2 regions of the Klenkia sesuvii genome follow, and region 1 is predicted to be linked to the other one. Evidence: riboswitches for the same ligand, from Rfam matches in the RefSeq annotation. Region 1 holds a riboswitch; the other holds the start of a gene.
What was found. A riboswitch is a leader RNA that binds a small molecule or an ion and turns the genes downstream of it on or off. The one in region 1 is predicted to bind S-adenosylmethionine.
Positions count from the first base shown of each region.

Region 1 (14,663 bases):
CGGCCGAGCTCGGGCCAGGTGGTGCTCGACGGCAAGCCCATCGCCAAGACCCCGACCCGCGAGGTCGCCCGGGTCCTCGGCATGCTGCCGCAGACCCCGGTGGCCCCCGAGGGCCTCACCGTCGCCGACCTGGTGGCCCGGGGCCGCCACCCGCACCAGACGTGGCTGCGGCAGTGGTCGCGCGACGACGAGGACGTCGTGGCCGAGGCGCTGCGCTGGACCGACATGGCCGAGCTGGCCGACCGTCCCGTCGACGCCCTGTCCGGCGGCCAGCGGCAGCGGGCGTGGATCTCGATGGCGCTGGCCCAGGGCACCGACCTGCTGCTGCTCGACGAGCCCACCACCTACCTCGACCTCTCGCACCAGATCGACGTGCTCGAGCTGGTCGCCCGGCTGCACGCCGAGCGCGGCCGCACCGTCGCCGTGGTGCTGCACGACCTGAACCTGGCCGCCCGCTACGCGCAGCGCCTGGTCGCCATGAAGGACGGCGTCGTGGTGGCCGCCGGGACCCCGCACGAGGTGCTCACCGAGCAGCTGCTGGCCGACGTCTTCGACCTCGAGGCGCGCGTCGTGCCCGACCCCGTGTCGGGCACCCCGATGGTGGTCCCGGTCCGCCGCCTGCGCTGAAGGCAAGCCTTCGTTTCGTGGCGGAGCTCCGCGACGGCTGCCATCGTGTCGGCCATGACCTCCACCCAGCAGTTGCCCCAGGTCCAGGACTGCTCCGTGAGCAGCTGTTCCTACAACGCCGAGTCCAGCTGCCACGCTGGTGCGATCACCGTCGGCGGCGAGCACGCGCACTGCGGCACCTTCGTCGAGATCTCGTTCCGCTCGGGCCTCGAGCGCACCGGCGTCGTCGGGGCGTGCCACCGCACCGACTGCAGCCACAACGAGAAGCTCGAGTGCACCGCAGCGGCCGTGCAGGTCGGCGCCGCGGCCGACAAGGCCGACTGCCTCACCTACTCCGCCCGCTGACCCCCGTGCGGGCGCCGCTGGCCTAGCCGGCCAGCAGCTCCGCTGCGTCGGGCAGCTGCTCGAGCTCGACCCGGCCGTCGGCCTCGACCCGCAGCACGGCGTCGGCGACCGCGAGCACGGCCACCGGGTCGGCGTCGTCCACGACGACCGTCGCACCCCGGTCGGCCAGCGCGCGCAGCGCACCCACGACGGTGCGGCGCTGCCCGGCCTCCAGACCTTCGGTCAGCCGGTCGACCAGCACCACCGGTGCAGCGACGGCGGTCACCAACCCGAGCCGGTAGGCCACTGGAGCCCCGGCCGGCGCGGTGAGCCGGGCGACCTGCAGCCCGGCGTGCCCGGCGGAGCAGCGGGCGCTGTCCTCGTCGAGGGCGCCGCAGACGGCCGAACGGACGGCGGCCGGGCCCAGCAGGGCGACGACGGACGCGACGGGCAGCTTCAACGGCACGGGACGGACCTCCAGGACGGGTGAGGTCAGGCTAACCTGACCTCACCCGTCCTGTCGAGGTTCAGTCCCTCGGCTCCTGCGGTCGGCCCGCACCCACCGGCTCGTCGGTCGCGGCGGACCGGGACGGCGGGGTGTCCGCCGGCTGCTCGTCCGTCGGGGTGGGGCCGTCGACGACGGCGACCCCCTGCCCGTCGGGCGCCTGCTGCACCGTGAGCACGAAGTCGCCGCCGTGGTTCTGCAGCCCGTGCACCACGGCCTGCTCCACGGCCTCCGTGGCCACCATGCTGCGCAGCATCATCGGGTCGGTGCGCAGGTCCTTGGCCAGCGCCACGGCCAACCCGACCATGACCAGCGCGAAGGGAAGCGCCGCGATGATGGTCAGGTTGCGCAGCCCGGTGAGGGCGTCGGCACCGCCGACCAGCAGCATGATGGCTGCCACGGCGCCCATGACGACGCCCCAGAACACGACCACCCAGCGGCTGGGCTCGAGCCGGCCCCGCTGGGACAGCGTGCCCATCACGATGGATGCGGAGTCCGCGCCGGTCACGAAGAAGATCGCGACCAGCACCATGATCAGCACCGTCGCCACCGAGGACAGCGGGTACTGCTCGACGACGGAGAACAGCTGCGCCTCCGGGCTGGCCTCGTCCGCCAGACCCGACCCGGCCTGCTGCGACGCGATGCCCGCGCCACCGAAGATCGCGAACCAGACCAGGCTGACCACGCTGGGCACCAGCAGCACGCCGGTCACGAACTGGCGGATCGTGCGGCCCCGGCTGATCCGGGCGATGAACATGCCGACGAACGGCGTCCAGCTGATCCACCACGCCCAGTAGAAGACGGTCCAGCCGCGCAGCCAGGTCGCCATGGCGTCGCCGCCGGAGGCCTCGGTGCGGGCGGTCATCTCGGCCAGGTCGGAGAAGTAGCTGCCGACCGCGCTCGGCAGGAGGTTGAGGATCAGCACCGTCGGGCCGACGACGAACACGAACACGGCCAGCACGAGCGCCAGCACCATGTTGGTGTTGGACAGGTACTGGATGCCCTTGGCCACCCCGGACACCGCCGAGGCCACGAACGCCAGGGTGAGCACGGCGATGATCACGACGAGCACGGCGTTGCCGACGTCCCCGGCCCAGCCGAGGATCTCCACGCCGGAGCCGATCTGCAGCGCACCGAGCCCCAACGAGGCCGCGGTGCCGAAGAGGGTGGCGAAGATCGCCAGGATGTCGATGACCCGGCCGAGCGGGCCGTCGGTGCGCCGCTCACCCAGCAGCGGCGCGAAGGCCGAGCTGATGAGCTGGCGCCGCCCGCGGCGGAAGGTGCCGTAGGCGATGGCCAGCCCGACGACGCAGTAGATGGCCCACGGGTGCAGGGTCCAGTGGAACAGCGTGGTCGCCATCGCCGTCTCGACGGCCTCGGGCGTCTCGCCGTCGACCGTGCCCGGCGGGGGCGAGGTGTAGTGGGTGAGCGGCTCGTTGACGCCGTAGAACATCAGCCCGATGCCCATGCCGGCGCTGAACATCATCGAGATCCACGAGATGGTGCGGAACTCGGGCCCCTCGTCGTCGCGGCCGAGCGGGATCCGCCCGTACCGGGACGCCGCCAGCCAGAGGACGTAGACGACGAACGCCGACGCCAGGACGACGAACAGCCACCCCAGGTTGGTCTCGATCCAGTCCAGGGCACCCGAGCTGACCGAGCCCAGGCCGGTCGGCGTGGCGAACCCCCAGACGAGGAAGGCCAGCGCCAGCGCGCCGGAGACCCCGAAGACGACCTTGTCGAGGTGGCCCTCCCGGTCGGCGGTGGCGGGCGGGAGGTCGAGGACCGCCGGGTGCGCCTCCGTGGCGGACGAGCCGTCGGCGGCGTCCTGCGGGCGGTCTTCGGTAGCGGTCACGATCGGTTGCTGCGCACGGTCTCGGCGCCCCTCCATCCGGGCTCGGGAACACGGTCACGACCGCTGCCCGCGCAGGTGCGCGGGAGCGGTCGACTCCCCAGCGTCGACCCGGCCGACCCCGGATGGCAAACCGGGGACGGCGACAGCAACCCTTCCGTGACCTGCCGGCACCCCGTCCCGGGACGTGGGGCGGGGTGCCGGAGGAGGGTGCCGGCGATCAGCTGCCCAGGGCCTCCTGGACCTGGGGCACCAGCTGGTCGAGCGCGAACGGCACGCTGAGCACGTCGTTGTAGCTGAGCGCGCCACCACCGCTGAGCGGGTCGACGTAGATGATCCGGCCGGCCTGCACCGCGGGCACGGTGGCGAAGACCGGGTCGGCCTCCAGCGTGCCGCGGGTCTCCTCGATGCTGGTGAGGGCCAGCACGACCACCAGGTCGGCGTCCAGCAGCTGCACCTGCTCGGGCGAGACGGTGACGAAGAACCCGCCCTCGGCGTCGAGGTCGGCGATGCCGGGGGCGAGCTCGAAGCCGAGGTCCTGGAAGAATTGCGTGCGGGTGTCACCCTCGACGTAGGCCGAGTAACCGCCGCTGCCGTCGGTGGCCGGCAGGGCGACGACGACGCTCTGGCCGGCGAACGAGGGGTTGGCCTCGCGGGCGTCGGCGAAGTCCTGGTCGACGGCGTCGACGAGCTCCTGCGCCTGGTCCGCCTTGCCGACCGCCTGGCCGATGGTCAGCGTGGCCTCGTCCCGGTCCACCAGGTAGGCGGTGGAGCCCTCGGGCCGGGCCAGCACCGGCACCAGGGCCGACAGCTGGTCGTACTCCTCCTGCTCAATGCCACTGCTCACCGCGACCACCAGGTCCGGCTGCAGGGCGAGGACCTCCTCGACGCTCGGGGTGGCCGAGACGGGGAACAGCTCCATCTCGGCGTCGCCGGCGAGGTCCTCGGCCCACGGCCCCAGGCCCGGGACGGCGGCGTCGGGGAAGGTGACGAACTCCTGGAAGGCGACCGGCTGGACGCCGAGGGCCAGCAGCGGGTCGACGTCGGTGTACCCGATGACGACGATGCGCTCGGGAGCGGAGTCGATGGTGGTCTCGCCGAAGGCGTTGGGGATGGTGACCGGGAAGGCGCCGTCGCCGGCCGCCGCCCCGGAGGTCGCGTCGGCGGAGTCGTCGGACGAGCCACCGCAGGCGCTCAGGACGAGGGCGGAGACGGCGGCCAGGGCGGCCAGGGCGGAGCGGCGGGACACGGTTCTCCTCGGACAGTGGGTGATGGTTAGGAGAGCCTTGCCTGCCCACGTCGTCCTGGCCAGCGTCGATACCGGATCGTGATGCACCCACCCGACCGGACACGACGACGAGCGGCACCGGGCGCGCCGTCCGCAGGCCGCGCGCGGCACACTGGACGGCGATGGACGTGCTCGCGATCGCGCCGCTGACCAACCTGACCGACTGGGTCCGGGGCCGAGGTCTGGCGGTGCTGCTCATCGTCGTCGGGGCGGTGCTGCTGGCCCGGTTCGTGACCTGGCTGGGCGCCCGGGTCACCGCGCGCATCGACGCCGGCGCGGCCGGCGGCGACGCCCTGGTGCGCTCGGAGGCGGCCAAGCACCGGCACTCGCTCACCCAGGTGCTGCAGTGGGTCGCCGTCGTGGTCGTCTACACCGTCGCCACGGTCACCGTGCTCTCGACGCTGGGCCTGCCGGTGACCAGCCTGGTCGCACCGGCCACCGTGCTGGGCGTGGGGCTGGGCTTCGGCGCGCAGCGGGTCGTGCAGGACGTGCTCGCGGGGTTCTTCCTCATCACCGAGCGCCAGTACGGCTTCGGCGACGTCGTCGCGATCAACGTGGTCGGTGGCGGCGACCCCGCCGAGGGCACCGTGGAGGACGTCACCCTGCGCATCACCCGCATGCGGTCGCTGAACGGCGAGGTCGTGACGATCCCCAACGGCCAGATCGTCAAGGTCGTCAACCTCTCGCGCGACTGGGCGCGGGCCGTCATCGACGTCCCCGTGCCCGCCTCCACCGACGTCACCCACGTGCAGGACGTGCTGCGCGAGGTCGGTGAGCAGGCCTTCGCCGACGAGCACCTGACCAAGCTGCTGCTGGACGCACCAAGCGTCATGGGCGTCACCAGCCTGGGGCTCGACGAGGTCAACGTGCGCATCGTCGCCCGCACGCTGCCGGGCAAGCAGTTCGACGTCGGCCGCGACCTGCGCTCGCGGATCGCCCTGGCGTTCCGGCGGGAGGGCATCGTCGTCCGGCCGCAGACCCCCGAGGACCCCATCACCGCCCACGACCCCCGCGAGGTGACCCCGTGAGCGAGCAGCCGACCACGCCCGCGCCGGTGGTCACGGCCGAGCCGGCCACCCGCCGATCCCGGGTCTGGCCGCGCCGCGTGCCCAACCGCATCGGGCGCGCCCGCACCTCCACCCTGGTGCTCGCGGTGGTCTTCGTGGCGGCCTTCTTCGCCTGGGACCCCTCGGCGATGTCCCGGTCGATCACCGACCCGGCGCCGGCCACCACCGAGCAGCCGGCCCCGACCGAGGAGTCGCCGGCGCCCACCACCGGCGAGCCGTCGCCCACGACGAGCCAGGCGCCCAGCACCAGCGGTCCGGCCACCACCACGCGGCCCACCACGACGCCGCCGACCACCACGGACGACGAGGGCACACCGCCGCCGACCACCACGGCCCCCGAGCCCACGTCGTCGGCCCCGCCCACCACGCAGGCACCCCCACCCACCACCGACCCGACCGGCTGACCCCGCCGTCCACCGGGTCCTCGCCCCGGAAGAAGGGGCGGAGCGGGTCGGCCGCGACGCCGCCGCGGTGCCCGCACGCGGGCGCTGCAGCGAGTGGCGTCCCACGGTCGGCGAGGGCGGCGATCCCGACCCTGGTCCGCCACCCGATGCGCCGGAGCCAGGCGAACGACCCGGCCGGGTCAGAACGAGGTGACCACCGCGATGCCGGGGGTGCGGCCGACGGCGACCAGGGCCTCGGCGGCCTGGTCCAGGGACAGCTCCCGGGTGACCAGGTCCTGCGGGCGCAGCCGGCCGGCGGCGATCATCGACAGCATCGCCGGGTAGTCGGCGGCGGCCATCCCGTGGCTGCCCAGCACCGCCAGCTCCCGGGCGACCACCAGCTCCATGGGCACCTGGGCCCGACCCTGCGCCGGTGGCAGCAGCCCGACCTGCACGTGCCGGCCCCGTGGGCGCAGCGCGCGGACCGAGGCCTCGCAGGTGGCCGGCGAGCCCAGGCAGTCCAGCCCGACGTGGACGCCGCCGGCGGTCAGCTCGGTGACGCCCTCGGCCGAGGGCAGGGCGTGCTCGGCGCCCATCGCGACCGCCAGCTCCCGCGCCCCGGGCGAGGGGTCGACGGCGACCACCCGGGCCCCGACCGCGACGGCGACCTGCACGGCCGACAGCCCCACCCCACCGCACCCGAGGACCAGCACCCACTCCCCCGGCGCTGCACGGCCCACCCCGGTGACCGCGCGGAAGGCGGTGGCGTACCGGCACCCCAGCGCGGCCGCGGTGGTGGTCGTCAGCTCCTCGGGCAGCGCGACCAGGTTGACGTCGGCGGCGTCGAGGGCCACGTGCTCGGCGAACGAGCCCCAGTGGGTGAACCCGGGCTGGGTCTGGCGCAGGCACACCTGGCCAGCGCCCTCGCGGCACGGCGGGCAGGTGCCGCAGGCGCACACGAACGGCGCGGTGACCCGGTCGCCGACCGCCCAGCCGCGCACCCGGTCGCCGACCGCGGCGACGGTGCCGGCGAACTCGTGGCCGGGCACGTGCGGCAGGACGACGTCCGGGTCGTGGCCCGACCAGGCGTGCCAGTCGCTGCGGCACACGCCGGTGGCCCCCACCGTGACGACGACGCCGTCGGGCCCGGGGGTCGGGTCGGCCACCTCGCGGACGGTCAGCGGGCCACCGAACTCCTCGAACACCAGCGCGCGCACGCCGTCACCCTCTCAAGCCCGCCGCGCGCCCCGCCCCCGCAGCCCAGACTCCCGCGGTGCAGGGATCCTGTGCCGCTGCAGGGCCACAGAATCCCTGCACTGCCGGAGTCCGCGGCGCGGGCCGGGCGGCGGCGGGCCGGGCGGCCCGGGCGGTCAGGCGGTGCGGTGGGCGGCATCGGCGCGGGCGCGGGCAGCGCGGGCGCGGGCCTCGAGCGCGGCGGCCTCGGCCTCGACGGCGGCGACCTCCAGCGCCTCGGGGCCCAGCTGCTCGGGACGGACCACCCCGGCGTCCGGGACCGCGAGCGCCGGCGCCGAACGGTCCGCTGGCTCGGCGGGCGTGCGCTCGTCGTCGGTCATGCCCTTCATCTCGCCCTTGAAGATCCGCAGCGAGCGGCCCAGCGAGCGGGTGGCGTCGGGCAGCTTCTTGTAGCCGAACAGCACGAACACCGCCAGCACGATGAGCGCGATCTCCGGGGCACCGAGGTTCATGCCCCCAGGGTGCCATCCGTTCCTGTGGGTCCCCCGTGGGTCAGCCGTCGGCGAGCAGGCGTCGCAGCAACCGGGCGAGCTCGGCCCGCTCGTCGGCGGGCAGCCGGGCCAGCACGGCCTGCGTGTCGGCGCGGCGCGCGGCGTGCACCTCGGCCTGCACCTGCTGGCCCTGCTCGGTCAGCTCCACCCGCACGGCCCGCCGGTCGGCCGGGTCGGGCACCCGCGCCACCAGGTCGCGCGCGACGAGGGCGTCGACCACCTCCGTGGCCGACCGCGGGGCGATGTGCAGCGCCGCGGCGAGCTCGGACGGCCGCATCCCCTGCGCCCGCGCGACGACCAGCAGGGCGCGGGCGTGGTGCGGCGACAGCTCCCAGGGCTCGAGCACCTCGCGCCACCGCCCGCGCAGCGTGCGGGCCGCCCGCAGGAGCAGCTCGCCGACATCGTCGGGCTCGGGTCCGGCCACCCGGGAATGGTAGCGCAGGCAGCGAGGTTGCCTCACCGTGAGGTAACCTCAGCATCAGCACCGGCAGAGAGGGAGACGTGCATGCCACGCCCCGGCACCCGGCCCGACCCGGCCGACAGGACCCAGCTCCAGCGCTCACCCGTGCCCCTGCGACGCGTCGTGGGGCTCTTCGCCCCCTACCGGCTCCAGGTCGGCACCGTGGTGGCGCTCATCGTCGCCAGCTCCACCGTCGCCCTGGCCACCCCGTTCCTCGTGCGCACCGTCATCGACGACGCGCTCCCCCAGCAGGACGTCGCCCTCCTGGCCTGGTGCGTCGCCGGCATGGTCGCCGTCGTCGCCACCACCGCCCTGCTCGGCGTCGTCCAGACCTGGTTGTCCACCACCGTCGGCCAGCGGGTCATGCACAGCCTGCGGACGGCGGTCTTCAGCCACCTGCAGCGCCAGTCGCTCGGCTTCTTCACCCGCACCCGCGGGGGCGAGGTGCAGTCGCGGCTCACCAACGACATCGGGTCGATGCAGTCGGTGGTCACCACCACCGCCACCAGCCTGGCCGCCAACGCCACCACCGTCGTCGGCACCGTGGTCGCCATGGCCGCGCTGAGCTGGCGGCTCTCGCTGCTGTCCCTCGTCGTCCTCCCCCCGGCGGTCTGGCTGACCCGCAAGGTCGCCCTCATGCGCCGCGAGGTCACCGCCGCCCGGCAGGCCCGCATGGCCGACATGCAGACCCAGGTCGAGGAGGGCCTGTCGATCTCGGGCGTCCAGCTGGGCAAGACGCTGGGCACCGGCCCGGCGCAGTCGGCCCGCTTCGCCGCCACCTCCCAGGAGCTGGTCGGCCTCGAGGTGCGCTCGCAGCTGGCAGGCCGCTGGCGCATGGCCACGATGAGCATCGTGTTCGCCGGCATCCCGGCACTGATCTACCTCTTCGCGGGCCTGCCGGCGACCTCCGGCGGCATGACCATCGGTACCCTCGTCGCGTTCACCGCCCTGCAGGGCACGCTCTTCCGGCCGCTCATGGGGCTGCTCGACGTCGGCGGTCAGCTCATCACCTCGATGGCGCTGTTCAGCCGGGTCTTCGAGTACCTCGACCTGCCCGTCGACATCGCCGACCCGGTGCGACCCCGCACGCTGGGCGTGGCCCGCGGCGAGGTGCGGTTGGAGCACGTCGGGTTCAGCTACGACGGCGGCCGGCCCGCCCTGTCCGACGTCGACCTCGTGGTGCCGGCCGGCAGCACCCTGGCGCTCGTCGGCGAGACCGGCTCGGGCAAGTCCACGCTCGCCTCGCTGGTGAGCCGGCTCAACGACGTCACCACCGGCCGGGTCACCATCGACGGCGTCGACGTCCGCGACCTCCCCCTGGCCGAGCTCGCCCGGGTGGTCGGCGTGGTGAGCCAGGAGACCTACCTGCTGCACACCACCGTGCGCGAGAACCTGCGCTACGCCCGACCCGACGCCACCGACGCCGAGGTGGAGGACGCCGCCCGCCGGGCCCAGGTGCACGACGTCGTCGCGGCACTGCCCGACGGCTACGACACCGTGGTCGGCGCCCGCGGGCACCGGTTCTCCGGCGGGGAGAAGCAGCGGCTGGCCATCGCCCGCACCCTGCTGCGCGACCCGCGGGTGCTGGTGCTCGACGAGGCCACCAGCGCGCTGGACAACGAGACCGAGCGGGCCGTGCAGGCGGCGCTGGACGAGGTCGCCCGCGGCCGCACGACCATCACGATCGCCCACCGGCTGTCGACGGTGCGCGACGCCGACGCGATCGCCGTCCTGTCGCACGGGCGGGTCGTCGAGCAGGGCACCCACGACGAGCTGGTCGCCGCCGGCGGCCGCTACGCCGCGCTGGCCGGCTCGGCCACCGGTGCGGTCGCCGTCCCGGCCTGAGCGGGGCTAGCGTCGTCCGGGTGGCTGTCGACGACGTGACCATGACCCGCTGGCGTCGCCTCTGCGCCCTCCTGGACGACGACCCCGAGCTGTGGCCGAGCGTGCAGGCCACCCTCGAGGACCCGCCGGCCGACCCGTGGACCAGCCTGCTCGACGGCCTCGACGACGCCGGCGCGCTGGCCTACCTGGACCGGCAGGACCAGGGGTCGGAGCTGGCCGACGCACTGGCCGGCGTCCCCCGGGTGCGGGACGCGCGCCTGGACGGCGCGCCCCTGGACCTCGGCCCGGTCACCGACACCGACGGCGACGTGCCGACCGCGGTGCGCGCCGCCGACCGGGTGCTGGCCCCCGCGGGGCTGTGCCTGCTCCACCTCGACGAGGACTCCGACGCCTACCCGTTGGTCGTCGTCCGGGCCGTCGACCGGCCCGAGATCGAGCAGCTGGTCGCCGAACTGGGGCACACGACCACCCTGCGGTGACACCCGGGCCGGGCACCCCTACCATCGGACCTGGCTCACGAGAGGCAGCGACAAGCACCTGGCTGGCTGCCCGGCAACCGCTACTCCGTCTGCGGTGCTCCAGGGGAAGAGCCGGTGTGCCCGGCACCCGCCGGGCGCGCAAGCGACGGAGTGCCCGAGCGCCCGGGCCCTCCCGACACCGAGGAGGACGGCGCACATGAGCGAATCCTGGAGCTTCGAGACCCGGCAGATCCACGCCGGCACCAGCCCCGACCCCACCACCGGGGCCCGCGCGCTGCCGATCTACGCGACCACCAGCTACCAGTTCCGCGACTCCCAGCACGCCGCGGACCTGTTCGCCCTCGCCGAGATGGGCAACATCTACACCCGCATCATGAACCCGACGCAGGACGCGCTGGAGCAGCGCGTGGCCTCCCTCGAGGGCGGCGTCGCGGCCCTCGCGGTGGCCAGCGGCCAGGCCGCGGAGACGCTGTCGATCCTCAACCTGGCCGAGGCCGGCGACCACGTCGTCGCCTCCGCCAGCCTGTACGGCGGCACCTACAACCTGCTGCACCACTCGCTGCCCAAGCTCGGCATCACGGTGTCCTTCGTCGAGGACCCCGACGACCCGCAGGCCTGGCAGTCGCTCGTGCAGGACAACACCCGCGCCTTCTACGCCGAGACCATCGGCAACCCGAAGGGCGACGTCCTGGACATCTCCGCGGTCAGCGAGGTCGCGCACCGCAACGGCGTCCCGCTGATCGTGGACAACACCATCGCCACGCCGTACCTGATCCGGCCGATCGAGTTCGGCGCCGACGTCGTCGTGCACTCGGCCACGAAGTACCTGGGCGGGCACGGCACCGCCGTGGCCGGGGTCGTCGTCGACAGCGGCAACTTCGACTGGACCGCCGGCAAGCACCCGATGTTCACCACCGCCGACCCCACCTACCACGGTGTGGTCTACGCCGACCTGGGTGCGCCGGCCTACGCCCTCAAGGCCCGGGTGCAGCTGCTGCGCGACCTGGGCCCCGCGATCAGCCCGTTCAACGCCTTCCTGGTCGTGCAGGGCATCGAGACGCTGTCGCTGCGGCTGGACCGGCACGTGGCCAACGCCCAGGCCGTCGCGGAGTGGCTCGAGGCCCGCGACGAGGTGGAGTCGGTGCACTACGCCGGCCTGCCCTCCTCCCCCTGGCACGCCGCCGCGACGAAGTACGCCCCGAAGGGCCCCGGCGCCGTGCTCGCCTTCGAGATCGCCGGCGGCGTCGACGCCGGCAAGGCGTTCGTGGAGGCCCTCGAGCTGCACAGCCACGTGGCCAACATCGGTGACGTGCGCAGCCTGGTCATCCACCCGGCCTCGACCACCCACTCCCAGCTGACCCCCGAGGAGCAGCTCACCACCGGTGTGACCCCGGGCCTGGTGCGCCTGGCCGTGGGTCTCGAGGGGATCGAGGACATCCTGGCCGACCTCGAGGCGGGCTTCCGCGCGGCGAAGAGCGCCTGAGGTGGCGGGCGCCTGGCGGGAGGGGGACCCGCCCGGCGACCGCCGGTTCGTCGACCTCGGCCGGCTCGACCTGGAGCGGGGCGGGTCGCTGCCCGCCGTCCGGGTGGCCTACGAGACGTGGGGCTCCCCCGGCGACCCCGCGGTGCTGGTCGAGCACGCGCTGACCGGGGACAGCCACCTGCTCGGCGCCGCCGGCCCCGGCCACCCCACCCCCGGCTGGTGGGAGGGACTGGCCGGGCCGCTGGCCGGCCAGTTCGTCGTGTGCGCCAACGTGCTGGGCGGCTGCCAGGGGACGACCGGTCCGGCGTCCCCGGCCCCGGACGGCGCCCCCTGGGGCGACCGGTTCCCCGAGGTCACCATCGCCGACCAGGTCGAGGTCGAGGCCCGGCTCGCCGCGGCGCTCGGCATCGACCGGTGGGCCGCGGTGCTGGGCGGCTCGATGGGCGGGATGCGGGCCCTGGAGTGGGCGGTGTCGCGGCCGGCCCAGGTGGAGCGGCTGCTCTTCCTGGCCTCCGGGCCGGTGGCCACCGCCGACCAGATCGGCACCCAGACCACCCAGCAGGCCGCGATCGCCGCCGACCCGGTCGCCGGTCTGGGCATCGCCCGCCGCATCGCGCACCTCACCTACCGCAGCGCGTTCGAGCTGGGCACCCGCTTCGGCAACGACGTGCAGGACGACGGCCGCTTCGCGGTGGCCAGCTACCTGCAGCACCACGCGGACAAGCTGACCGCCCGGTTCGACCCGCGCAGCTACACGGTGCTGACGCAGGCCATGAACACCTGGGACGTCGGGCGCGGCCGCGGTGGGGTCGAGGCGGCCCTGGCCCGGGTGACCGCCCGCTGCCTGGTGGCCGGCGTCGACTCCGACCGGCTGTACCGCATCGCCGAGCAGCGGCGGGTGGCCGACGCCCTCGGTGTGCCCCTGCGCGTGATCGCCAGCCCGTACGGCCACGACGGGTTCCTGGTCGAGGTCGACGCCGTCGGCGGCCTGGTGCGGGAGCTGCTCGCCGACTAGAAGACCGTCCCGGCGTCGGTGGCCAGCAGTCGGTCGGTGGCCCGCTCGACGACAGCGGCGATGGTCAGCGAGGGGTTGCAGGCTGCGGTGTTGCCGGGGATGAGCGCACCGTCGAGCACGTAGAGCCCCCGCTGCCCCGCCACCCGACCCTCCAGGTCGCACACCGACCCCATGGCCGCCCCGCCGAGGGGGTGCCAGGTCGAGGGGGCAGGGGTGGTGGTGTCCAGGACGAGCGCGCCCGGGCCCGTGATCTCGGCCATGCGGGTGCGGATGCGGGTCGCGAGCCGGGCGTCGGCGAACGGCGACCAGTCCAGGACGGCGTCGTCGCGCAGGTGGTCCCAGCGGAAACGGCCACGACCCTCGCTGATCCCGTACCCCACGACCATGGTGACCGGCACCTGCGGCAGCGGCGGGATCGAGGCCTGGATGATCGTGTTGGCGGTGGCCGGGTCGTCCCACTCCTTGCTGCAGTACACGACCGGCCCGCCTTGCGGCATGGTCAGCTCCTCGCCAGGGCCCAGCCACACGCAGATCCGGTCACCGTTGGAGCCCCACCCCTCGCCCAGGCCGTCGGGCAGGTCGGGGATGCCACCACGCTGCTGGGCGCGCATGAGCAGCCGCACCGTGCCCGCCGTCCCGGCCGCCATGACCAGCGCGGTGGTCGTGACGACCTTGTGCTCGAGGACGGTGCCGTCCAACGCCAGCCGATCGACCAAGAGCTGCCAGCGCCCGTCGCCGAGCCGGACGACGTCGGTGACCTCGTGCTGGGCGGCCACCGTGACCCGACCGGTGGCCTCGGCCTGGGCCAGGTAGGTGACGTCGACGGAGTTCTTGCCGCCGTTGTTCACCCCGAAGCCGCAGTCGCCGTTGGACATCGACGGCGGCATCTCCCCGTCCAGCTCGCGCTGGGCGTAGCTCCAGTCCAGCGGCATAGGCACCTTCTCCACCGCGTACCCGGCCGCCTGCGTGCGCCGCGCGAAGGTGCGCGGCGTCGTGTAGTTGGGCGTCTCCACGATGGAGTCCGGCGCAGTGGCCAGCCGCAGCATCTGGGCGACGCGCGGGTAGTGCACCCGGTCGAGCTCGTCGTAGTCGAGCCCGGCGGGCATGGTCGCCTCGAACAGCGGTCGGGTGGGCTGCAGGCTCATGCCCTGGTAGGCCAGCGACCCGCCGCCGACCCCGGCGGCGCACATGATGTCCATGCCGTTGCCGGCCACCCGCTCGAGCAGGCCCAGGTGCGGGCCGGCCAGCGGCGAGGGCAGGCCGAGCGGGTTGCCACCGGGCCCGATGAGCCCCAGCAGTGCGTGCACCGAGTTGAGCGGGCCGGCCAGCGGTGCAGCCAGGCTGTTCTTCCAGGCGATCCGCTCGTCGAGGCCGGTGCGGAAGCTGGGGAAGGTGTCCAGGCCCGGCCCCGCGACCCACCGCTTGCCCCGCTCCAGCACGAGCACCGGGATGCCGGCCTGGGCGAACCGCAGCGCGGTCACGCCGCCGCCGAACCCCGACCCGACCACCACCACCCGGTGCTCCTCCCGGGTGGTCGGCACCCGCCGCGGTGCGGCGGAGGCGACTCCCCGGGAGGCGAGCAGGGTGAGG
Region 1 covers NZ_JBAPLU010000027.1:11,574-26,236, reverse strand. Annotated here, with positions in the region: gene TEK04_RS19055 (ABC transporter ATP-binding protein) at 1-627, shown strand, start outside; gene TEK04_RS19050 (DUF1540 domain-containing protein) at 682-972, shown strand; gene TEK04_RS19045 (hypothetical protein) at 995-1,417, opposite strand; gene TEK04_RS19040 (BCCT family transporter) at 1,479-3,311, opposite strand; gene TEK04_RS19035 (iron-siderophore ABC transporter substrate-binding protein) at 3,529-4,557, opposite strand; gene TEK04_RS19030 (mechanosensitive ion channel family protein) at 4,719-5,624, shown strand; gene TEK04_RS19025 (Rv3103c transmembrane domain-containing protein) at 5,621-6,067, shown strand; gene TEK04_RS19020 (alcohol dehydrogenase catalytic domain-containing protein) at 6,247-7,263, opposite strand; gene tatA (Sec-independent protein translocase subunit TatA) at 7,417-7,752, opposite strand; gene TEK04_RS19010 (MarR family winged helix-turn-helix transcriptional regulator) at 7,793-8,215, opposite strand; gene TEK04_RS19005 (ABC transporter ATP-binding protein) at 8,297-10,096, shown strand; gene TEK04_RS19000 (DUF6630 family protein) at 10,117-10,575, shown strand; SAM riboswitch class IV at 10,609-10,726, shown strand; gene TEK04_RS18995 (bifunctional o-acetylhomoserine/o-acetylserine sulfhydrylase) at 10,772-12,058, shown strand; gene metX (homoserine O-acetyltransferase MetX) at 12,060-13,073, shown strand; gene TEK04_RS18985 (GMC oxidoreductase) at 13,070-14,663, opposite strand, start outside.

Region 2 (14,663 bases), on a different contig from region 1:
TCACCGGGTTGGCCGCGCACGGCGCGATGCGCGACCAGGGGGTGAGCACCGTCGAGCTGTTCGGCCACGTGCACGCGGCGCTGCGCGACTTCGAGGCGTCGCGGCAGCGCGACGTCGAGCGCTTCACCGGCACCGCGCTGCCCTACGGGCTCTCCATCGGCACCGTGCACGCCGGCGACTGGTCCTCGACCGTGCCCGACCGGCTGGTCGCCGAGGGCCGCTACGGCGTGCGGGTCGACGAACCGGTGGAGACCGCCCGCGCCGCCTTCGAGGCCGCGGTCGCCGCTGCCTGCGCCGGGCACCCGTGGCTGGCCGACCACCCCGCCCGGGTCGAGTGGGTCGGGGGCGCGTTCGCCAGCGGTCGGCTCCCGCAGGGCTCGCCGCTGCTGCCCGCCGTCGCGCAGGCCGTCGTCGACGCCGGCCGCGCCCGTCCGACCGAGCGGTACGTGCCGGCCGGCACCGACCTGCGCCTCTACGCCGCCGCCGGCGTCCCCACGCTGCACTACGGCCCGGGCGACCTGGGGCTGGCGCACTCGCCGCGCGAGCAGGTGCCGGTCGCCGACCTCGGCCACGTGGCCCGGGTGCTCGCGCTCACCGCGGTGCGGCAGTGCACCGTGGAGGCATGACCGTCCAGTTCGAGGACTTCGCCGCCCTGACCGAGGACTCCCCCACCGCCCGCACCGAGTGGGCCGCGCTGGTCGACGCGTGGGGCGAGCCGCACCGCCGCTACCACGACCTGGCGCACCTGGCCGCCGTCCTGGGCGTGGCCGGCGAGCTGGCCGGGCACGCCGCCGACCCCACCGCCGTCGCCCTGGCCGCCTGGTACCACGACGTGGTCTACGACCCCACCGCCACCGACAACGAGGAGGTCAGCGCGCAGCGGGCGCTCGCCGGGCTGCGCGGGCTGGTGCCCGACGAGCGGCTGGCCGAGGTGGCCCGGCTGGTGCGGCTGACCGCCGGCCACGACCCGGGTGACGACGACGCCGACGGCGCGGTGCTGTGCGACGCCGACCTCGCCGTGCTGGCCGCCCCGCCGCAGGCCTACGCCGGCTACGCCTCCGCCGTCCGGGAGGAGTACGGGCACCTGGACGACGCCACGTTCACCGCCGGCCGCATCGCCGTCCTGGAGTCGTTGCTCGACCTGCCGAGGCTCTACCGGACGCCGACCGCCCAGCCCTGGGAGCCCGCGGCCCGGGCCAACCTGGCCGCCGAGCTGCAGCTGCTGCGCGCGCGGGTCGACTCGGCATGACCACTGCGCAGTCCCGCCGCGGAGTGCGCAGTGGGCATGCCGGGATCAGCGCTTCCTGATCCGCAGCCCGGCGGCGAGCAACCTCGCGAGCAGCTCCCGGCAGGACACCGACTCCGCCCCGGCGGCGACCGCGACCTCGTGCAGCTCCTCGGGGACGTCGTAGTGGTCACCCTGGAACGCCCGCCGCGGGATGCCCAGCTCGGCCTCGACGAAGGCGTGCAGCTCCTCGTAGGAGGTGTCGCTGACCAGGTGCGACCACAGCCGCCCCCGCCACGGCCAGACGGGGGTGTCGATCAGCAGCGCCACGGGCCCAGTCTCCCCCCGCTACCGTCGCAGGGGTGACCACAACGACCCGCTGGGGCATCGTCGGACCGGGCCGCATCGCGGAGAACGTCGTCCGGGACTTCGTGCAGGTGCCCGGGGCGGAGGTGACCGCCGTCGGCTCGCGGTCGCTGGACCGGGCGCAGGGCTTCGCGGCCCGGCACGGCATCGGCACCGCGCACGGCTCCTACGCCGACCTCGTGGCCGACCCCGACGTCGACGTCCTGTACCTGGCGACCCCGCACCCGCAGCACCACGCGGTGGCCCTCGACGCGATCGCCGCCGGCAAGCACCTGCTGGTGGAGAAGTCCTTCACCGCCACCGTCGCCGGCGCGCAGGAGGTCGTCGACGCCGCCCGGGCCGCGGGGGTGTTCGTCATGGAGGCGATGTGGACCCGCTTCCAGCCGGCGGTCGTGCGGCTGCGCGAGCTGGTCGCCGACGGCGCGATCGGCGAGGTGCGCAGCGTGCAGGCCGACCTGGGCGTGGCCCGGGAGTACGACCCGGCCGACCGGCTGTTCGCCCAGGAGCTCGGCGGCGGCGCACTGCTCGACCTGGGCGTCTACGTCGTGTCGTTCGCGCAGATGCTGCTCGGCGACCCGGACACGGTCACCGCGACCGGGTCGACCTTCCCGACCGGGGTGGACGCCGAGGCCGCGCTGCTGCTGGGGTACGCCGACGGCCGCGCCGCCACGCTGCTGACGTCGTTGCGCAACGCCCTGCCGGGCCAGGCGCGGGTGTTCGGCACGCAGGGGTGGGTCGACGTCCTGCCCCGGTTCCACCACCCGGCCACGATCGTGCTGCACCGGGCCGGCGCGGAGCCCGAGGAGATCACCCTCCCTGCCTCGGGCACCGGCTACAGCCACGAGCTCGCCGAGGTGCACGAGGGCGTGCTCGCCGGGCGCACCGAGTCGGCGGTGATGCCGCTGGCCGACACCCTCGCGGTGATGCGGGTGCTCGAGGAGGCCGCGCGACAGCTCGGCGTCGAGTTCACCGAGGCCTGACACGCGGACGGGGCCGCCCTCCCGGAGGAGGACGGCCCCGCCGTCATGCAGGTGACGCGATGGAACGGCTACGTCGCCCCCCGCGGCGCACGGAGTGCGTCGCGGGGGGCGACGTGGTCCTTCATCAGAAGTCCATGCCGCCCATGCCGCCGTCGCCACCGGGCATGGCCGGGGCGGCCTTCTCCGGCTTGTCAGCGATGACGGCCTCGGTGGTGAGGAAGAGCGCCGCGATGGAGGCGGCGTTCTGCAGCGCCGAGCGGGTGACCTTGGCCGGGTCGATGATGCCCGCGCCGACCAGGTCGACGTAGTCACCGGAGGCGGCGTTGAGGCCCCACCCGGTCTCGGAGTTGCGCACCTTCTCGGCCACGACGCCGCCCTCGAGGCCGGCGTTGACGGCGATCTGCTTCAGCGGGGCCTCGAGCGCGACGCGCACGATGTTCGCGCCCGTCGCCTCGTCACCGTCGAGCTCCAGCTTCTCGAACACCGAGCTGGCCTGGGCGAGGGCGACGCCACCGCCGGCGACGATGCCCTCCTCGACGGCCGCCTTCGCGTTGCGCACGGCGTCCTCGATGCGGTGCTTGCGCTCCTTGAGCTCGACCTCGGTCGCGGCACCGGCCTTGATGACGGCGACGCCACCGGCGAGCTTGGCCAGGCGCTCCTGGAGCTTCTCGCGGTCGTAGTCGGAGTCGGACTTCTCGATCTCGGCGCGGATCTGGTTGACCCGACCGGCGATCTGGTCCTGGTCGCCGGCACCCTCGACGATGGTGGTCTCGTCCTTGGTCACCACGACCTTGCGGGCGCGGCCGAGCAGGTCGAGACCGGCGTTCTCGAGCTTGAGGCCGACCTCCTCGGAGATGACCTGGCCACCGGTGAGGATGGCGATGTCGCCCAGCATGGCCTTGCGGCGGTCGCCGAAGCCGGGGGCCTTGACGGCGGCCGACTTGAAGGTGCCGCGGATCTTGTTGACCACCAGGGTCGCCAGGGCCTCGCCCTCGACGTCCTCGGAGATGATCAGCAGCGGCTTGCCGCTCTGCATGACCTTCTCCAGCAGGGGCAGCAGGTCCTTGACCGAGCTGATCTTGGAGTTGACGACGAGCACGTACGGGTCGTCGAGGACGGCCTCCATGCGCTCGGTGTCGGTGACGAAGTAGGGCGAGGTGTAGCCCTTGTCGAAGCGCATGCCCTCGGTGAGCTCGAGCTCGAGGCCGAAGGTGTTGCTCTCCTCGACGGTGATGACGCCTTCCTTGCCGACCTTGTCCATGGCCTCGGCGATGAGCTCGCCGATGGCCGGGTCAGCGGCGGAGATGGAGGCGGTGGCAGCGATCTGCTCCTTGGTCTCCACGTCCTTGGCGGTCGAGAGGAGGTACTCCGAGACCGAGGCGACGGCCTTCTCGATGCCCTTCTTCAGGGCCATCGGGTTGGCGCCGGCGGCGACGTTGCGCAGCCCCTCGCGGACGAGGGCCTGGGCCAGCACGGTGGCGGTGGTGGTGCCGTCACCCGCGACGTCGTCGGTCTTCTTGGCGACCTCCTTGACGAGCTCGGCCCCGATCTTCTCCCACGGGTCCTCGAGCTCGATCTCCTTGGCGATGCTCACACCGTCGTTGGTGATGGTGGGGGCACCCCACTTCTTCTCCAGCACGACGTTGCGGCCCTTGGGGCCCAGGGTGACCTTGACGGCGTCGGCGAGGGTGTTCATGCCCCGCTCGAGGCCGCGGCGGGCCTCTTCGTCGAAGGCGATCATCTTGGCCATGTGGTGGTGTCCTCCATGCGTGGCTCGCTGCTAGGCCGGGCGGTGCCCGCGACGGACGACACCCGCGTCGTGGACGCTCCTGCGGCCCACGCGCCGGTGCCTCACCGAACCGACCTGGTTGGCACTCGGATACCCCGAGTGCCAACCACGAGTCTGGCACTCGACCCAGGCGAGTGCAAGAACGGGGTCACCCCAGGGCGGGTACCCGGGCGGCGGCGAGCACCAGGGCGGCGATGCGCTCGGCGGCCCGGCCGTCGCCGAAGGGGCTGGGCCGGTGGGCGAGCTCCTCGGGCCACCCGGGGCGCAGCAACCACTCGGCCGCGGTGCCCACGGCCCCGGGCGCGGCCAGCACCGCGAACCCGGCGTCGACCGCCTCGGGCCGCTCGGTGCTGGTGCGCACCACGACCAGCGGCTTCCCGAGCACCGTGACCTCCTCCTGCACCCCCCCGGAGTCGCTCACCAGCAGCCGCGCCCCGGCCGCCAGCGCGAGGAACGTGGGGTGGTCGACCGGTGCGGTGCACCGCACCGCGGCCGGGACGACGGCCCCCGACGCGGCCAGCGCGGCGCGGGTGCGGGGGTGCAGCGGCAGCAGCACCGGCAGGCCGAGCTCGCCCAGCGCGTGCAGCAGCGCCTGCAGGCGGGCCGGGTCGTCGGTGTTCTCCGGGCGGTGCACGGTGGCCAGCACGTAGCCGTCGGGGCGCACCCCGTACTGCTCCTGCAACGCAGCCCGCCGCGCGGCGTCGGGCAGCGTGCTCCGGGTCGCCTCGACGATGGTGTTGCCGGTGACGTGCACGGACGCCGGCGGGGCGCCGGCGCGCAGCAGGTGCTCGGCGTTGCCCGCGGTGGCGGCGCAGTGCACGTCGGCCACCGCGCCGATGACCAGCCGGTTGATCTCCTCGGGCATCGCGCGGTCGTGCGAGCGCAGCCCCGCCTCCACGTGCACGACCGCGATGCCGAGGTGGTGGGCGGCCTGCGCGCCGGCGTTGGCCGAGTTCGTGTCGCCCTGGACGACGACGACGTCGGGCCGGTCACTGCGGAACCACTCGGTGAGCCCGGTGAGCATCGCCGCCACCTGGCCCGCGCGGTCGCGGCCGCCGATGCCGCGCAGCGGCTGGATCGGCCGCGGCATGCCCACGCCGGCGAAGAACACGTCGGTGAGCGCGGCGTCCCAGTGCTGACCGGTGGCCAGCGGCCGGGCTGCCGGGCCCAGCGCGGCCACCACCGGCGCCAGCTTGATGATCTCGGGACGGGTGCCCATGACCACCGCCACCCGCGGGGTCATGCCGTGCGCACCGCGACGCCCCGGCGCCGCACCCAGCGCGCCGCGAGGACGGCCCAGCCGGCCACGACCGCACCGGCCACCACCGTCCACCCGGTCAGGGGCACCGCCGGCACCGCCACGGTGGCGACGTTGAGCCCGCAGGTGGAGGTCGCGACGTCGACCCGGGTGCCGTCGGCGAGCAGGCTGACCGACAGCGCGGCGACCTGCACGCTGCCCGCGCCCTGCGGGGCGGTCTGGCCGTTGAGCAGCAGGGTGGCCACCCCCGGCACCGACAGCCCGGCCCCCACCGCCGGCGAGGACGCCAGCGGGACGACGGTCGGGACCGTCAGCGTGGTGGTCCGGACCCGGGCGTTGACCAGCGACGAGGCCGCCGTCGTGGCCCCGGTCGAGGAGGCCGTGCAGCGCGAGGAGATCGCGTCGGCCAGGACGTCGACCGGCAGGGCGCCGCCGAGCAGCCGGAGCGACACCCCGCCGGTGCCCGGGGCGACGAGGCAGCTGCCGTCCGCGCCGATCGTGACGCCGCCGCCCGCGCCGACCAGCGCCGAGCACGCCGCCGAGGTGCCGTCCCCGTTGGCGACGGCCTTCTGCACCAAGGTGCCGGAGGTGATGAGGGTCTGCGAGCCCAGCAACGCCAGGGCCGGTGCCGGGTTGCCGGTGGTCGACCCGGTCTCGCCGTCGTGGGTGGCGGTGACCGCACCCGAGGAGGCGGGGCTGCCGCCGAGCAGGGTGATGGACGCCGCGGTGGCCGAGGCCGAGGCCGTGTCGGCCGAGGCCGGCGCCGCCCCCAGGACGACGAGCGCGGTCGCCAGGGCGGTCACCGTCCCGGCGCGGCGACGGAGGTCGGTGAGGGTCACGGGTGCTGCTCCAGGTCGCTCGGGTGCTCGGGTGCGGGGGCGGTGGGGGCCGGCGGGCGCTGGGCGGCGGGCGGGGCGGCCGGCCGCGAGGTCAGCACCGGGGACAGCCGTTCGGTGGCCGGTCCCGCGGGGTCGACCGGAGCCGGTGCCGCCGGGGCCGCCGGGGGAGCCGGTGCCGCCGGGGCCGCCGGGGCGGCCGGGGGCGCAGCGGTCACCGGGGTCGTCCGGGCCGCGGGCACGGTGGGGCGCGGGCGCCGCCCGCCCGGGAGGAGGGGCTGCGCCGCCGTGGGGGGCTCGACCGGGGGCGCGGCAGGGGGGGCGGCGAACACCAGCCGGCCGGTCGACGGCTCGGCCAGCGTCGTCCGGCCGGTGGGCCGGGCATCCCCTTCGGAGACCGGCGGGCCGACGTCGAGCACCCACCCCGCCGCCGGGGGCGGTTCGGCGAACAGCGACCGCTCCCCGGCGTCGGGGGCCCGGCCCGGCGCGGGCAGGTCGAACCGGCCCGACCCGGCCGAGCCGGTGCGGGGCGTCTTCTTCCAGTCCCGGCGTCCGCGCAGGATGCGGACGAAGGCCCACCAGACCGCCACCTGGAGCAGGTAGGCGTAGGCCACGTTGAGCAGCCCGAGCGCGACGGCGCGCCGGCGGCTCACCGACCCGCCGCTGCGCACGCGGTAGACCGGCCCCCAGACCACGTGCGGCAGGACGCCGAACAGCGCGGCGAGCGGCACGAGACCCCAGGCGCCCGCGGCCCACCAGTCGCCGACGCCGTCGCCGGTGGTGGTCATGTAGTGGACCTGCACCGCCACGGCCGCCGGGAAGACGATCGAGCCCAGCAGCTGCGACCAGGGCACCCACAGGTAGTAGGCGATCTCCAGCGCGCCGGGCAGGCTGACCCGGGGCGAGCAGATGATCGGCCAGAGGTAGCGCATGCACTGCATGCCGCCCTGGGCCCAGCGGCTGCGCTGCCGCAGCAGCGCGCCGACCCGCGGCAGCCCGGTCTGCGCCACGAACGTCTCGTCGCAGTACTCGGTGCGGGCACCGGTGAGCAGCACGTGCAGGCCGAGCTCGAAGTCCTCGAGCAGGGCGCCGTGCCACGGCGTGCCGAACTCCTCGGCGATGCGGTCCAGGGCCGACATGCGGGTGAACTGGCCGTTGCCGCCCATCCCGACGCTGCCGGTGCGTCGCCGCAGGCTCTGCATCGCCGCGATGGGGCCGGTGAACTCCAGGTCCTGCAGCTGCACCAGCCAGGAGTCACGACGCCGGGCCGGGACGTCGTCGAGGGCGACGAGGGCGGCCAGGTCGGCGGCGGCCAGCCCGTCGACGTCGTCGGTCACCCGCACCTGCACCTGCACCGCCGCCACCCGCGGGTCGACCAGGTAGCCGCAGATGACGTCGGGGGCCAGCCGCTCGAGCCGGGCATCGGCGTCCAGGACGCCGACCACGACGCGGTGCCGGTCGGCCCCGGCCGGCAGCGCGGCGTCGATGGCCCGCCAGGCCGCGTTCAGCGCCGCCCCCTTGCCGCGGCGGGCGTCCGGGAGCCGGCGGGTGACCACCCGCAGCTGCGGGAACTGCTCGCCCAGGTCGGCCAGGACGCCGGGCGTGAGGTCGGTGGAGCCGTCGTCGACGACCCAGAGCGTGACCTCGGGGAAGGTCGCGAGCAGGTGCCGCACGGTGCCGCCGACCACCAGCTCCTCGTCGAGGCAGGGCACGACGAAGTGGAAGTCGTAGCCGGCGCGGCTGCCCGGGATGCCGTCGGCGCGGGCGAGGAAGGGCCGCATGATGAACACCACGTAGAGCAGGAAGGCCACGCAGAGCAGGAACGCGGTGGTGTTGAGCGCGGCCAGCGCCAGGTTGTCGGCGTTCACCGCAGGGGCTCGAGGTCGAGCGGGTCGGGCCGGGCGGAGGGGTAGGTGCCGCGCAGCAGCACGAGCAGGAAACAGGTGCCGGCCACCACGAGGCCCAGCGTGCTCACCGCGGTGCCCACCAGCACGTGGGTGCGGGCGTAGCCGACCTCGGGCCCCCAGGTGACCATGCCGGCGGTGATGGCCAGCATCCGCGCCTGGTTGACCGCCAGGATCACCAGGACGGCGGTGCCCAGCGAGGCGATCGCCCGCAGCGCCGGGATGCGCCGCACGGCCAGCAGCACCGTGGTGGCCGCGACGAAGGGCAGCAGCAGGAACGCCGCAGTGCACCCGACGGTGACGTCGATGCCGGTGGCCTGCCCGTCGACGCTGAACAGCACCGAGCGTCCCAGCTGGCGGGCGTCCTCGACCCCGACCAGGCGGGCGAGGGGCACCGCGGCCGCGGCCTCCCAGCGTTGCAGCCGGTCGGCCTCGACCAGCATCAGCACCAGGGTCAGCACGCCGCCGGCCACCATGCCGGGGCGCACGAGTCCGACGTCGGCGGTGCGGTCGGTCTCGGTCGACAGCAGCCAGGTGTCGGGGACGCCCGCGGTCATCGGCCTCGCCCCGCCTGCTCCCGGCGAGCGGCGACGAGCGCGTTCTCGGCCCGGGCCCACGTGGTCGCGATCGGCTCCAGCCCGGCCCGCATGGTGTGCGCGGTCGCCGTCGTGAACCCGGCACCCTCCAGCCGCGCCTGCACCAGGCCGGCCGTGCGCGTGACCTGCGAGGTCTGCAGCCCACCCGCGAGGATGCCCAGCTGGCGCGGGCCCACCCGGGCCAGCTGCACGTCGCCGGCGGCCTCGCGGGCCACCGCCACCGCTCGCCGCAGCGACCGCACGGTGCGCACGACACCGAGGTCGACCAGCGCCAGCCCCACCGGGTCGCCGACCGGGGTGGACAGCTGCTCCTCGGTGGCCAGCAGCGACGCCCAGCCCCGCCGGTTGGGCAGGCGGGTGACGTCGTCCTGGCTGCCCAGGCTGCGCTCGAAGCTCTCCTGCCGGCGCCCGACCAGGGCGGCGATGTCGGCGCTCAACGACGCCTGCAGCGCGGCGGCCTGCACCGTCAGCAGCTCGGTCCAGTTGCGGTCGGCGGTCTCCAGCGGCTGGGCGCTCAGCCCGGCCAGCGAGCCCAGCTGCCGCCCGTCGGGGGCCACCAGGGCGATGCCGAGGTAGCCGTGCAGACCCCAGCCGTCGGCGATCCGCCGGAGGTCCGGTGCGGGGTCGGCGCCCAGGTCGCGGATGGCGACCGCCTGCGGGCCGGTGAGCAGGTGGTGGCACAGCGACCGGTCGCGGGCGACGGGGGTGCCCGCGGTGTACTGGGCCGCCCGGCTGCTGGCCCAGGCCGCACCCGGCGCGGTCGCGCGGGCGGTTCGCTGGACGGCCAGCCCGGTCCAGGTGTCCTCGGTCAGGCGGGTGACGGTCCACGCGTCGACCCCGCCCAGCGTGCCGAGCAGCGAGAGCGCGGCATCGGCCCCGGGCAGGGTGCCGCGCGACCACACGGCGGCCCGGTCGGGCAGCGCGGGCCCGCCGACGCGCGTGTCGAGCACCTGCACCGACGGGGCGATGGCGAACTCGTCGGCCCAGCCCCCGGCGCCCCGCACCGGGGCCTCCACCTGCCGCACCACCACGCCACCCACTTCCAGCTACTTCTGTTCCGGATCGTCATCCCCCTTATCGGCAGGACGGCGGGGCGTGCGACCCCCCGGGACGGGGCTCAGCCGGCGGCCGTCGCGGCCCGCACCCGGAGCAGCGCGTCCTCGGCCCGCCACCAGGTACCCACCGCACCCTCCAGCGGGTCGCGCAGCGCCCACCCGCTGGTCGCGGTGTAGCCGGCCGCGCGCAGCGCCGCCTGCGCAGTCGCGGCGACCTCGGCCGGGTCGGCGTCGCCCGGGCCGCCGGCCACCACCCCGAACTGCCGGCCGCTGACCCGGCTCACGCCCAGGTCGCCGAGCGCCTCGCGCAGCACGTCCCCGGCCCGACGCACCCCGCGCACCGTGCGCACGAGGCCGACGTCCAGGAGCACGACGGACATGTCCTCACCCAGCCGACCGGCCCGGACGCCCTCCTCCTGCAGGAACAGCCCCCACCCGCGCCGGTCGGGCAGACCGGTCACGCCGTCGGCGCTGGCGCGGGCGCGGTCGTGCGCCGCGCGCCGCTCGTCGGCCGCGGCCTCCAGAGCCGACGTGAGCCGGCGACCCAGATCCGCCGCGGCCACCGCCAGCCGGGTGGCGAAGCGGTCGGCGTCGACGTCGTCGCGGGCGTCGGAGGAGTAGCCGTACACGCTCCCCAGCCGCCGCCCGTCGGGCCCGAGCAGCGCCGCCCCGCCGTAGGCGGACACCCCGTACCGCTCCGCGACGGAGCGCAGCGCCGGGTCGGCGTGCTGGTGCAGGTCGCGCTCGACCACCGGCCAGTGGTCGACCAGCAGGTGGTGGCAGGCGGTGTGCTCCACGGGGAGCACCCGCCCGACCGAGGTCGCCCGCCCCCCGGAGCGGGCCGCCAGGCCGGTCCAGGTGCGGTCGGTCATCCGGCTGACGACCGCCGCCTCGTACCCGTGGCCCGCGGCGAGGTCGTCGACGACGTCCTCAGCTGCCGCGGCGAAGGCCGCCGCCCGGCCGACCCCGTGCACCGGTGCCACCGCACCCGCAGACCGACGTCCCGACCGCCCGAACACGTCCATCGATCCCTCCCGCACCCAGAACGGAACCATTCCGTCCGAATGTGTTCTGGATCGGCAGCCGCCCGGGCGACTTGAGCCGACCGGGCACCCCCTCCGGGGGACCGGGTGCTCAGGCGATGAGGCCGGCCTGCCGCAGCGACCGCAGGGAGGGCTCGACGCGGTGGGTCGGACCGACCACCGGCGCCAACGGGTCGAGGGTCTTGAGCCCCTCGCCGGTGTTGAGGACGACGGTCTCGGCCGCGGGGTCCAGCAGCCCAACCTCCACCAGCTGGCGCAGCACGGCGGTGGTGACCCCGCCCGCGGTCTCGGCGAACACCCCGGTGGTACGGGCGAGGTCGCGGATGCCGGCCACGATCTCCTCGTCGCCCACCCGGCCGACCGACCCACCGGTGCGGCGGATCGCGTCGAGGGCGTAGGGGCCGTCGGCGGGGTTGCCGATGTTGAGCGATTTGGCGATGCCGGTGGGCTTGACGGGCTTGACGACGTCCCAGCCGTTCTCGAACGCGGTGGCGATCGGGTCGCAGCCGGCCGACTGCGCGCCGAACACCTTCCACGGCGTGTCGGCGACGATGCCGGCGGCCACCAGCTCCTTCCAGGCCTTGTCGACCTTGGTGAGCAGCGAGCCCGACGCCATGGGGATGACCACCTGGGCCGGGATGCGCCAGCCCAGCTGCTCGGCGATCTCGTAGCCGACGGTCTTGGAGCCCTCGGCGTAGTAGGGCCGGACGTTCTGGTTGACGAACGCGGCGTCCTCGAACTCGTCGGTCTCGGCCAGCTCGCTGGTCAGCCGGTTGACCTCGTCGTAGGAGCCCTCGACCGCGACGAGGGCCTGGCCGTACACCGCCGACTGCACGATCTTGCCCGGCTCGAGGTCGCTGGGCACGAAGACGTAGGAGGGCAGGCCGTTGCGCGCGGCGTGCGCGGCCACCGAGTTGGCCAGGTTGCCGGTCGAGGCGCAGGCGATCTTCGTGTAGCCGAAGCCCTTGGCCGCCGTGGCGGCCAGGCTCACCACGCGGTCCTTGAACGAGTGGGTGGGGTTGGCCGAGTCGTCCTTCACCCACAGCGGGGCGGTGAAGCCCAGCTCGTCGCCGAGGCGCTGGGCGCGCACCAGCGGGGTCATGCCCGGGTCCAGGCTGACCCGCTGGGCGGGGTCCTGGCCGGTCGGCAGCAGCGGGGCGTAGCGCCAGATGTTCTGCGGCCCGGCCTCGATCTGCGCACGGGTGACCGCACGCATGAGCTCGGGGTCGTAGTCGACCTCCAGCGGGCCGAAGCACTCGGCGCAGGCGTGCTCGGCGATCAGGCCGAAGGTCGCCCCGCAGTTGCGGCACACCAGGCCGCGGGCGGGGTTGGCCGGGATCCCCGACGGGGCCGGGGTGTGAGCGGGAGCGGTCAGGGTCATGCGACGACTACCTCCTCATCTTCCCTGCGACGGGGTCGTCGACCGCGCAGGACGGATGGGGCACCTGCTGCTCGCGCAGTGGTTGCCGGGGCTTCATCGGGCCGTGTCCCTCTGCCCCTCTGGATGAGTGGAACGTCGAGAGCCTACTGCAGGATGGGCCACATGCCCGTCGCCATCGTCTACACCGACCTCGACGGCACGATGGTCGGCCCGCGCGGGTCGTTCGTGCACACCGCCGACGGCGAGCTGACCACCGAGCCCTGGACGGCGCTGCTCGAGCTGCACCGGGCCGGGGTCCCGCTGGTGCTGGTGTCGGGCCGCACGCACGCCCAGCTGCTGGAGGCCGGCCGGGTGTTCGCCGTCGACGGGTCGATCGCCGAGCTGGGGTCGCTGGTCAGCTGGGCCGGCGGGCGCGAGACCCACCTGCTCACCGGCGAGCTGCCGCAGGAGTTCGCCGGCCGCGCGCCGGTCGAGGTCATGGCGGAGCTCGGCGTGGTCGACGCGGTGGTGGCCACCTGGCCCGGCCGGGTCGAGTGGCACGCCCCGTGGTCGAGCACCCACGTCGGCGACGCGATGCTGCGCGGCCGGCTCGACACCGCGGAGGTCGACGCCTGGCTGTCCGAGCAGGGCTGGGGCTGGCTCACCCTCAAGGACAACGGCCGGGTGCCGCGCACCCCGCGGGTGACCCTGGCGGTCGAGGGCGACCCGCACGTCTACCACCTCATGCCGCGCGGCATCGGCAAGGGCCACGCCATCGCCTGGGACCTCGCGCGCCGCGGCCTCGACCCGGCCGACGCCGTCGCGGTGGGCGACTCGGTGAGCGACCTGGAGATGGCCGACGCCGTCGGCCGGCTGTTCGTCACCGCCAACGGCGCCGCCGTCCCCGGCATGGCCGACGCCGTCGCCGCGCTGCCGAACGTGACCGCCACGGACGGCGCGATGGGCCTCGGCTGGGCCGAGGCCGTGCGGGCGTCCCTCTAGGAGGTGACGTCGCGGCGGGCGAAGTGCCGGAAGGCCAGCACGGTGAACAGCGCCGCGTAGAGCAGCGACTGGATGACGCCGCGGTAGAGGTCACCGCTGTCGACCGGGGTCTGCAGCAGGTCGGTCCAGGCGAACTCCTCCGCGGTCGGGAAGTAGTCCCGGACGGCGCCGAGCTGCTCGACCTGGTCGAGGATGGCGAACACGAACATCGTGAACACCGACCCGCCGACGGCGGCCAGCGGCGCGTCGGTGACGGTCGAGAGCCAGAACGCCAGGGTGCCGACGACGAGCAGGTGGACGGCGAGGTAGCCGACCATCCCGGCCAGCCGCAGCAGGCCCTCGCCCTGGTCGATGCCGATGCCGATCGGGGTCTGGATGTCGGCGAACCCGAAGGCGATCCCCCCGGCCAGGACGGCGACCAGCGTCACGGTCAGCAACGCGGAGACGCTGAGCACGAACGCCGCCGCCCACTTCTGCCGCAGCAACCGCATGCGCGGCACCGGGGTGGCCAGGGCGTAGCGCAGGGACCCCCACTGCGCCTCGCTGGCCACGGTGTCGCCGAAGAAGAGGGCGTAGACCACGACCAGGAAGAAGGAGGTGGTGGCGAACAGCACGAACAGCGTGAAGTTCAGCCCCGACGCAGTGGCCACGTCCACCAGGTTCAGCCGGCCGTTGGCCTGCGCGTCCTCCGAGGCCCCCAGCTGCAGCGCGGCGATGAGCACCAGCGGCAGAGCGACCATGAGGGCGAAGACCCCGATGGTGCGGCGGCGCTTGAACTGCCGGCGCAGCTCCACCGACAGCCGCAGGGTGCGCTCGGGCCGGTACCCGGCGACGGCGCCGGTGGTCTGCACGGTGCTCATGACTCCCCCACCAGCGACAGGAACGCGTCCTCCAGGCGACGACGCGGGGTGACCTGCTCGACCCCGACGCCGGCCTCGACCAGCGCGGCGACGGCCTGGGCGCGGCCCAGGTCGCCGAGCTCGACGACCAGCCCCTCGTCGGCCCGCTCGACCGCGGCACCCAGCCCGGTGAGCACCTGCTCGGCCCGCTGCGGGTCGCCCTCGACGACCAGCAGCACCGCTCCCCCGGTGCCGATGATCTCCTCGACGGTGCCCTCGGCGACCTTCTGGCCCTTGGCCATCACGACGACGTGCGAGCAGGTCTGCTCGATCTCGGCCAGCAGGTGGCTGGAGACGATGACCGTGCGGCCGGTGGCCGCGTAGTCCTGCAGCACCTGCCGCATCGCATG
Region 2 covers NZ_JBAPLU010000021.1:17,216-31,878, forward strand. Annotated here, with positions in the region: gene TEK04_RS17195 (ArgE/DapE family deacylase) at 1-626, shown strand, start outside; gene TEK04_RS17200 (HD domain-containing protein) at 623-1,249, shown strand; gene TEK04_RS17205 (DUF4031 domain-containing protein) at 1,295-1,555, opposite strand; gene TEK04_RS17210 (Gfo/Idh/MocA family protein) at 1,588-2,571, shown strand; gene groL (chaperonin GroEL) at 2,696-4,321, opposite strand; gene wecB (non-hydrolyzing UDP-N-acetylglucosamine 2-epimerase) at 4,509-5,603, opposite strand; gene TEK04_RS17225 (choice-of-anchor P family protein) at 5,600-6,457, opposite strand; gene TEK04_RS17230 (glycosyltransferase family 2 protein) at 6,454-8,322, opposite strand; gene TEK04_RS17235 (archaeosortase/exosortase family protein) at 8,319-8,915, opposite strand; gene TEK04_RS17240 (GAF domain-containing protein) at 8,912-9,985, opposite strand; gene TEK04_RS17245 (nucleotidyl cyclase domain-containing protein) at 10,072-10,992, opposite strand; gene thrC (threonine synthase) at 11,144-12,433, opposite strand; SAM riboswitch class I at 12,446-12,563, opposite strand; gene TEK04_RS17255 (HAD family hydrolase) at 12,596-13,414, shown strand; gene TEK04_RS17260 (ABC transporter permease) at 13,411-14,274, opposite strand; gene TEK04_RS17265 (alpha/beta fold hydrolase) at 14,271-14,663, opposite strand, start outside.
Region 2: another riboswitch for S-adenosylmethionine. It lies ahead of thrC (threonine synthase); the one in region 1 lies ahead of TEK04_RS18995 (bifunctional o-acetylhomoserine/o-acetylserine sulfhydrylase).